Regions from separate parts of the Stenotrophomonas sp. 10L48 genome, predicted to be linked through region 1. Evidence: riboswitches for the same ligand, from Rfam matches in the RefSeq annotation. Region 1 holds a riboswitch; the other holds the start of a gene.
What was found. A riboswitch is a leader RNA that binds a small molecule or an ion and turns the genes downstream of it on or off. The one in region 1 is predicted to bind glycine.
Positions count from the first base shown of each region.

Region 1 (4,509 bases):
TCGAACACGCCGTGCGTGGACGGGTAGGTCATCATGATCGCGGCCAGGCGGTCGCTGTACTTCTCGGCGTTGAGACGGATGTCTTCGACGTCGACGTTGCCGTTGGCATCGGTCTTGGTGACCACGACCTTCATGCCGCACATCTGCGCCGAGGCCGGGTTGGTGCCATGCGCCGAATCCGGGATCAGGCAGATGTCACGGTGATCTTCGCCACGCGAGCGGTGGTAGGCGCGGATCGCCAGCAGGCCGGCGTACTCGCCCTGCGCACCGGAGTTCGGCTGCAGGCTGACGGCGTCGTAGCCGGTGCACTCGACCAGCATCGCTTCCAGCGAATCGATCAGTTCCTTGTAGCCCAGCGCCTGCTCGGCCGGCACCAGCGGGTGGATCTGCGAGAACTCCGGCCAGGTCACCGGGATCATTTCGGCGGTGGCGTTGAGCTTCATGGTGCACGAGCCCAGCGGGATCATCGTGCGGTCCATCGCCAGGTCCTTGTCGGCCAGCGAACGCAGGTAGCGCAGCAGTTCGTGCTCGCTGTGGTGGGTGTTGAACACCGGGTGGGTCAGGAACGCGGACTGGCGCAGCAGGCCGGCCGGCAGCGCATCGGCGGTGCTGGCATCGAGCGCGTCCACATCAACGGTGGCACCGAACAGCGCGCCTACGGCGACGATGTCGGCGCGGGTGGCGGTCTCGTCCAGGCTGATGCCGACCGAACTGCTGTCGATCGCACGCAGGTTGTAGCCGGCGGCACGGGCCTTGGCATGGATCGCGTCGGCGTCGACACCGGTGACGTGCAGCGTGTCGAAGAAGTCGGCACCGACCTGCACACCGGCAGTGCGCAGCGCGCTGGCCAGGATGGCGGCCAGGCGATGGGTGCGGCGGGCGATGCGGGTCAGGCCTTCCGGACCGTGGTAGACGGCATACATCGAGGCCATCACCGCCAGCAGCACCTGTGCGGTGCAGATGTTGGAGGTGGCCTTCTCGCGGCGGATGTGCTGTTCGCGGGTCTGCAGGGTCAGGCGGTAGGCCGGGTTGCCCTGTGCGTCGATCGAGACGCCGATCAGGCGGCCCGGCATCGAACGCTTGTAGGCGTCACGGCAGGCCATGAACGCAGCATGCGGGCCACCGAAGCCGAACGGCACGCCGAAACGCTGGCTGTTGCCGACCACGATGTCCGCACCCCATTCGCCCGGGGCGGCCAGCAGGGTCAGTGCCAGCAGGTCGGTGGCCACGGCCACCAGGCCGCCGCGCGCGTGCACGGCATCGACCAGCGCCTTGTAGTCGCCCACCTGGCCGAAGGTGTCCGGGTACTGCAGCAGCAGGCCGAAGGCTTCCGCTTCCAGCGCTTCGGCCGGGGTGCCCACGCGCAGCACGATGCCCATGGGCTCGGCGCGGGTGCGCAGCAGTTCCAGCGTCTGCGGGTGCACGGCGTCGTGCACGAAGAAGGTGTCCGACTTCGACTTGGCCGAGCGCTTGGCCAGGGTCATCGCTTCAGCGGCGGCCGTGGCTTCGTCCAGCAGCGAGGCGTTGGCGATTTCCATGCCGGTCAGGTCGGCGCACAGGGTCTGGAAGTTGATCAGCGCTTCCATGCGGCCCTGCGAGATTTCCGCCTGGTACGGGGTGTAGGCGGTGTACCAGGCCGGGTTTTCCAGGATGTTGCGCAGGATCACGTTCGGCGTGTGGGTACCGTAGTAGCCCTGGCCGATGAAGCTGCGCAGCACGGTGTTCTTGTCGGCGATCGCGCGGATCTTCGCCAGCGCCTGCACTTCGGTGATCGACTCCGGCAGCGCCAGCGGTGCCGGCGACTTGATCTTGGCCGGCACGATGGCATCGGTCATCGCATCCAGCGAGGCGTGGCCGATGACGCCGAGCATCTGCGCGATCTCGGCATCGTTGGGGCCGATGTGGCGCTCGACGAACGCCGAATGGTGCTCGAGCTCACGCAGGGAAGGGGTGTTCTGGGACATGGCGAAGGATCCGTCAGGAAAGGGCACACGCACGGGCACAAGCCGCCGGTCGGCGGTCTGCGGGCGCCCCTCTGTCCTTTTGCCTGAGAGTTTAAAAGCGCGGAAAACCGCAGCTTCGTGCCCCTTCGGCGCCGGATCGAACCGGTCTCTCCAGAGTTCTGTTACGGGTGGTATCGGGCCTGAGCGATTACGGGCGTTGCGCCTTCGGCAGCGGTGACCTGCTTCTCCCACCGTGTTGCCCGCCGATTATAGCTCGTTGCCGGCGCCTGACGGTGGCCCGGGCTGGCCTCACGGGGCTGAATGGCCGATGGCCCGGGCGTGCGTTCTGTGCATCCGTGCATGGCATCGCGCGCATTCCCCACCTATGATGGTGGGATTCTCGTATTCATCTGGCGCCGTCCCTGCTGCAGGGGATCGGCGCCCGCCGTGCGTGTCATGCATGGCCCTGCCGGACGCTTGCCCGATGACCGCCGCCGTTGCTCCTTCCACCCGCCGCATGGCCCTGTTGCTCGCTGGCCTGGCCATGTTCGGTCCGTTCTCGATCGACACCATCTTTCCCGCGTTTCCGCAGCTGGCCCAGCGCCTGGCGGTGGACGAGGTGGCGGTGCAGCAGACCATCAGCGTCTACCTGCTGTTCTACGGCCTGATGAGCCTGGCCCATGGCCCGCTGTCCGATGCGTGGGGACGCAAGCGGGTGATCCTCGGCGGCCTGGTGATCTTCGTCGGCGCCTCGGTGGGCTGTGCGTTGTCTACCGACCTGACCACGCTGCTGGCGTTCCGCGCACTGCAGGGCCTGTCCGCCGGCGTGGGCATGATCGTCGGCCGCGCGGTGATCCGCGATCTGTACCACGGCCACGACGCGCAGCGGCTGATGAGCCAGGTGTCGATGCTGTTCGGTATCGCCCCGGCCATCGCGCCGATCATCGGTGGCTGGATCCTGCTCAGCGGTGCCGGCTGGCCGCTGATCTTCTGGTTCCTGGTGGTATTCGCGCTGGTGCTGCTGGCGGCCACCGCGCGCTTCCTGCCGGAAACCCATCCGGTGGAGGCGCGGATCGCCCTGTCGCCACGCACGTTGCTGCGCGATTACGTGCGCATCGGCTTCAACCCGCGGTTCCTGCGCCTGGCCCTGGCCGGCAGCATCGGGTTCGGCGGCATCTTCCTGTACATCTCCTCGGCGCCGGCCATCGTGATGCAGCACCTGCATCTGGGTGAAGGTGGCTTTGCGTGGTTGTTCATTCCCACCATCGGCGGCATGACCACCGGTTCGTTCCTGTCCGGGCGCATGGCCGGGCACAGCACACCGACCCGGCAGGTCGCGCTCGGTTTCACCCTGTGTGCGGTCTCTGCCGTGTTGAACATCGGCTACGTCACCCTGGCGCCGCAGTTCGCGCTGCCGTGGGCGGTGATGCCGATCTTCCTTGGCGGCATGGGCATGGCGCTGATCTTCCCGATCCTGGCGCTGGCGGTGCTGGACATGTATCCGCTGCAGCGCGGCCTGGCGTCGTCGCTGCAGGCGTTCGTGCAGCTGATGATCAGCACCGTGGTGGCCGGCGTGGTATCGCCGCTGCTGCACAACAACCCGCTGCACCTGGCACTGGGACAGGCGGGCTTCTTCGCGGCCGGCTTCGTGTTCTGGTACTGGGAGCACCAGCGCGAGCGCGCATCAGAGGCAGCCAGCACGGCGCATTGAGCGTCGTGCAGGGGTAGGGCGCGTCATCACGCGCGGATCCGTTGCGGCGCTGCGGGCAGGGATTAGGCTGGGGTTTCCAGCGAGCCGGTTCGTGGGTGCACGACAGCCAGCCATTCCGATGTCGTCGCATGAGGTACCCGCATGGCTGCGCAGCAGACCTACCGCCTGTTCGAGGTGGCGCTGAAGGAGCGCCGCGTTCTTTCTCCTTCTTTGGACCGCATGGTGTTCACCGGCGCCGACGTGGCGCACATGAAGACCGAAGGCCCGGACCAGCGTATCAAGGTGTTTTTCCCCTTGCCCGGCCAGGACGCGCCGGACGTGCCCAGCGGCGAAGACTGGTATGCCCGTTACCGGGCACTGCCTGATGACGCGCGGCCGCCGATGCGCACCTTTACCCTCCGCCAGCTGCGTGCCGGCGAGTGCGAGGTCGACGTCGACTTCGTGCTGCATGGCCAGACCGGACCGGCCTCGCGCTGGGCCACGCATGCACGGCCGGGCGACCGCGTGGTGCTGCTGGCCCCCGATGCCGACTGTGCGGACAGCAGCGAGGGCTGGGAATGGAAGCCGCCAGCCGGGGTAGGCCAGGTGCTGCTGGTGGCCGATGAGACCGCATTGCCGGCGGTGGCCGGCATCCTCGAGGAACTGGCCGGGCTGGCCGATCCGCCGCGCACGCTGGCCCTGCTGGAGATCGCCCAGGCCGGTGATGCGGTGCCGCTGAAGGCACCGGCCACGGCCGAACTGGTGTGGTTGCCACGCGGGCAGCAGGCCCATGGGCAGCGGTTGCTGCAGGCAGTACAGGCGCGGCTGGCGGCGGCCGCGACCGTCGCCGGGGCTGCCGAGCTGGACGACATCGAC
Region 1 covers NZ_JBFTIX010000007.1:19,553-24,061, reverse strand. The annotation lists gene gcvP (aminomethyl-transferring glycine dehydrogenase) at 1-1,964, opposite strand, end outside; glycine riboswitch at 2,026-2,128, opposite strand; gene AC1DCU_RS13165 (multidrug effflux MFS transporter) at 2,428-3,654, shown strand; gene AC1DCU_RS13160 (siderophore-interacting protein) at 3,796-4,509, shown strand, end outside.

Region 2 (4,509 bases), on a different contig from region 1:
TCAGGATCGGCGTGTCGGCCGGATTGACCTTGCGATACACCGGCGGCACCGGCAGGTCGCCGGGCAGGAAGCTGCCGGCGGCGTTGATCGCCGCCTGCACGTCCTGTTCGGCCACGCCCAGCGACACCTCCAGGCCGAACTGCAGAGTGATCACCGATGCCCCCCCGGAACTGGTGGACGACAGCTGCTTCAGGCCGGGGATCTGCCCGAGCTGGCGCTCCAGCGGCGCGGTGATGGTGCGCGTGGTCAGCTCGGGGCTGGCACCGGGGTACAGCGTGGTGATCTGGATGATCGGATAGTCGACCTGCGGCAGCGCCGCCACCGGCAGCAGGCGATAGGCCAGTACCCCGGACAGCAGCAGCGCCACCATCAGCAGGGTGGTGGCGACCGGGCGCAGGATGAAGGCGCGCGAGAGGTTCATGCGCCGGCCCTGGTCGATGCCTCCTCGGTGATGATCTCCACCGCGGTGCCGTCTTCCAGCCCGTCGATGCCTTCGATCACCACCTTGTCACCAGCCACCAGGCCGGAACGCACCGCCACGCGTCCGGCGTCGGCCGGACCGAGCACCACCGAGCGACGTTGTGCCTTGTTGTCCTTGTCGACGATGTGCACGTAGTTGCCCTGGCTGCCGAACTGCACGGCGGCATCGGGAATCAGCAGCGCGGGATGCTCACCCAGCTGCAGGCGCACATTGACGAACTGGTTGGGGAACAGCGCCTGGTCGGCGTTGTCGAACTGCGCGCGCAGCTTCAGCGTGCCGGTGGCGGTATCGATGCGGTTGTCGACGCTGGACAGGGTGCCGCTGGCGAGCTGCCGTCGTTCTTCGCGGTCCCAGCTTTCCACCGCCAGCGCCGGCTGCGCCTGCACGGCATCGAGCAGGGCGGGAAGCTCCGGCTCGGGCACGGTGAACAGCACGCTGATCGGCGCCGTCTGCGCCAGCGTGACCAGGCCTTCGGTATCGCTGGCGTGCACCAGGTTGCCTACGTCCAGCCGGCGCAGGCCGACACGGCCGCTGACCGGGGCGATGATGCGCGTGTACTGCAACTGCAGGCGTGCTTCGTCCACCGATGCCTGGTCGCTGAGGCGGCGCCCCTGCAGCTGCCGCACCTTGCTCTGCTGGTCGCTCAGTTCCTGTGCCGACACGTAGTTCTGTCGCTGCAGTTCGCGGTAGCGCTGCAGCTGGCGCTCGGCATTCTCCAGCTCGGCCAGGTTCTGCTGCTGCGTACCCTGTGCGTGCGCAAGCTTCACTTGGTAGGGGCGGGGATCGATCTGTGCCAGCAGGTCGCCGGCGTTGACCTGCTGACCTTCCTGGAAATGCAGGCGCATCAGTTCGCCGTCCACGCGGCTGCGCACCACCACGCTGTGCAGCGGAGTGACCGTACCGACCGCCTTCATCCGCAGCACCAGCGGCTCGGCGCTGGCAAGGGCGATGCGTACAGGCACCGTCTTGCCGCTGCCGGCTTCGCCACTGCCCGCCTCGGCCCGCGGCCACAGCCACCACGCCAGGCCAGCGACAAAGGCAAGACCGGCAACGACCAGCAGCAGGCGGGCACGACGTGAGCGGGAGTTTTCGGCGACAGACATGGGGCATCCTGCGCCCTGCGTGCACGCAGGGTCATGCGGGCCCGTCGGCACCACGAAGGGCCACGGGCAGCGGGGGAGGGGGATTGTCTGGCGGGGCCGCAGGCGCGGCGTGGCTGGATGCCGTCGCGCGTGCGACGGGGCGCCAATGGTAGCGGTTTACGCGGGCGGTCGCCGCGTGACCTTGGTCATGCCACCCCGCCGGTAGTGCCGGCCAGCGCTCAATGTACTTCGTCGTGGTACACGAACTTGGGCATTTCCCAGCGGTAATGGATCGCCAGCAGACGCATGGCGAAACCACCGCCCAGGCAGCACAGGATCGCCGTGGCATCGGCCACGCCCCAGTGCAGCAACAGCAGATACACCGCACCGGTCAGCAGCGAGATGATGGCGTACAGCTCCTTCTGGAAGATCAACGGCACCTCGTTGCAGAGGATGTCGCGCAGCACGCCGCCGAAGGCGCCGGTGAGCATGCCGGCGATCAGCACGATCGGGAGTGCATGGCCGGCCTCGCGCGCGATCGAGCAGCCGATCAGGGTGAAGGCGATCAGGCCCAGGCCATCGAGCACCAGGAAGGTGCGGCGGAAGTGGTGCATCCAGCGCGCCACCCAGGTGGCGATCAGTGCGGCGCACACAGTGAAACCGAGGTACTCCGGGTGTTTCACCCAGCCCAGCGGATAGTGGCCGAGCAGGATGTCGCGCAGCGAGCCGCCACCGAGGGCGGTGACACAGGCGATCATGACCACGCCGAACAGGTCCATGCGGCGGCGGCCGGCAGACAGGGCACCGGTCATGGCTTCGGCGGAAATGGCGATAAGGTAGATGATGGACAGCAGCATGGGACAGGCTCCGGGCGCGGTGGGGCCGGCCATGCGCACATACCGCCACTGCCTGCGCAATGACGGGATGACGATGACCGGTGCCGCTCCCGCTGTCCTTTTGCCTGAGAGTTCAGCGGCGTGAGCCGCGTGCCCCTTCGGCGGATCGTCCCGGGCGTGCCCGGTGACCTCTCTCCAGCTCGGCGAGTCGAATGCATGGTTGGTGGGATTCCAGCCCACCGGCCTGAGCGATCATGGGAGCCTGCGCCTTCGGCGGGCGCCAGCGCGGCGCCTCTCTCCTGCATTCGGTCGCCAGTATATCCGCTGCAGTGCAGCACGGCATAATCCGGCCATGGTTTCGCCCTCCCGCCCGTGGTTCCTGTACCTGCTCGAATGCCGCGACGGCAGCTATTACGCCGGCATCAGCACCGACGTGCAGGCCCGCTTTGCTGCTCACCAGGCCGGCAAGGGGGCCCGCTACACCCGGTCGCGGCCGCCACTGCGGGTCCTGGCGGTGCGTGAGTACCCGGACCGGGCAGCGGCCTCGCGTGCCGAATGGGAGCTCAAGCGGCAGCCGCGCGAACGCAAACTGGCGTGGCTGTTGCAGTAGATCCACGCCATGCGTGGATGGGGCGCATCCGGCCATGCCATGATCGCCCAGCCCTCAGCGCTGGAGACCCGGATGTCCACCGTTGCCCTGTTGTTCGCACTTTCCGCAGCAGCAAGCCCTGCCGCCGACGCCGCCACGATCGCAGCCATCGATGCCACCTGCCACGACTACGTCGACGGTCAACTGGAAGCCGACCCGCAGCGCGTCGCCCGTTCCCTGCATCCGGACCTGGCCAAGCGCGCGGTGCTCGGTGATACACCGGACGAGCGCCTGGGCCTGCGCCGGATGTCGAAGGAAGAGCTGGTTGCGCTGACGAAGCAGGGCGCGTTGAAGACCCCGAAAGATCAATGGGATCGCCGCTGCACGGTGCTGGACGTGACCGGCAACGCCGCATCGGTGCGGCTGGAAACCCCGTGGTTCGTCGACTACTTCCACATGGGCCGCTTCGAGCAGCGCTGGGTCATCGTCAACGCGCTGTGGTACCCGAAGCCGAAGGCGGAGTGACGCATGCGTGCTGCGGGCCGTGCATGGATCGCGCTACTGCTGTTGCTGGCCTTCGTTGACCTGCTACCGGGGCTGTTGTACCTGCTTGGGCTCGCTTGGGTGGAGGGCTGGCCGCAGCCCGCCGACCGCGCGCCCAGTGGTGTGGCGGCATGCAGCAGTGAGCCGCGCATGGGGCACCAACCGATCAACCCCTGGAGCTTCACCGCGCAGTTTTTCGACAAGGATGCGATGAAGAAGAAGGTGCCGGATGTCGAGCGGGAGGCCTACTGGATTGCCCGCCGCCACCTGTGGCGGCAGCCGCAGCACGACATGCTGCGCTGGCACCTGAGCAGCACCGCGTTGGCGATCTGGATCACCCGGCATTGGAGTGCCGCACAGATTGCCGATACCGCGAGGAAGGAAGATTTCTGCCGGGCATGGTCGAAACGGCGTGTGCCCGGCGGCCCGATGAAACGGTGAATCCACGGCATGCGTGGCTACGCTCCCTGCGGCCTGCACAGAAATTCATCCACGCATGGCGTGGATCTACTGTGCCGGTCGAGGATGTGCCCGCGGCACTACCTACCGCGAAGATTTCTGCCGGACATGATCCAGGCCCGATGAAGCAGTAGAGCCACGCCATGCGTGGCTGCGCTCCATGCAGCCTGCGCAGAACTTCATCCACGCATGGCGTGGATCTACTGTGTCGGTCGAGGGCGCTCGCCGCGCTACCTACCGCGAAGATTTCTACCGGACATGATCCAGGCCCGATGAAGCAGTAGAGCCACGCCATGCGTGGCTGTGCTCCATGCAACCTGCACAGAAATTCATCCACGCATGGCGTGGATCTACTGTGTCGGTCGAGAGGTCACGCATGGCGTGGATCTACCGCTTCGGTCGCCGGTCTTCGCGGTCATCGCCGAAGATGATCCGCGCGCTGCGCTGGTAGCTCCAGTACGCCACCGCCCAGTTCAACAGCACCACGACGCGGTTGCGGAACCCGATCAGGAAGAACAC
Region 2 covers NZ_JBFTIX010000012.1:72,325-76,833, reverse strand. The annotation lists gene AC1DCU_RS17945 (multidrug efflux RND transporter permease subunit) at 1-421, opposite strand, end outside; gene AC1DCU_RS17940 (MdtA/MuxA family multidrug efflux RND transporter periplasmic adaptor subunit) at 418-1,584, opposite strand; gene AC1DCU_RS17935 (trimeric intracellular cation channel family protein) at 1,803-2,420, opposite strand; glycine riboswitch at 2,505-2,608, opposite strand; glycine riboswitch at 2,622-2,711, opposite strand; gene AC1DCU_RS17930 (GIY-YIG nuclease family protein) at 2,752-3,009, shown strand; gene AC1DCU_RS17925 (nuclear transport factor 2 family protein) at 3,082-3,513, shown strand; gene AC1DCU_RS17920 (hypothetical protein) at 3,517-3,972, shown strand; gene AC1DCU_RS17915 (NAD(P)/FAD-dependent oxidoreductase) at 4,378-4,509, opposite strand, start outside.
Region 2: another riboswitch for glycine. It lies ahead of AC1DCU_RS17935 (trimeric intracellular cation channel family protein); the one in region 1 lies ahead of gcvP (aminomethyl-transferring glycine dehydrogenase).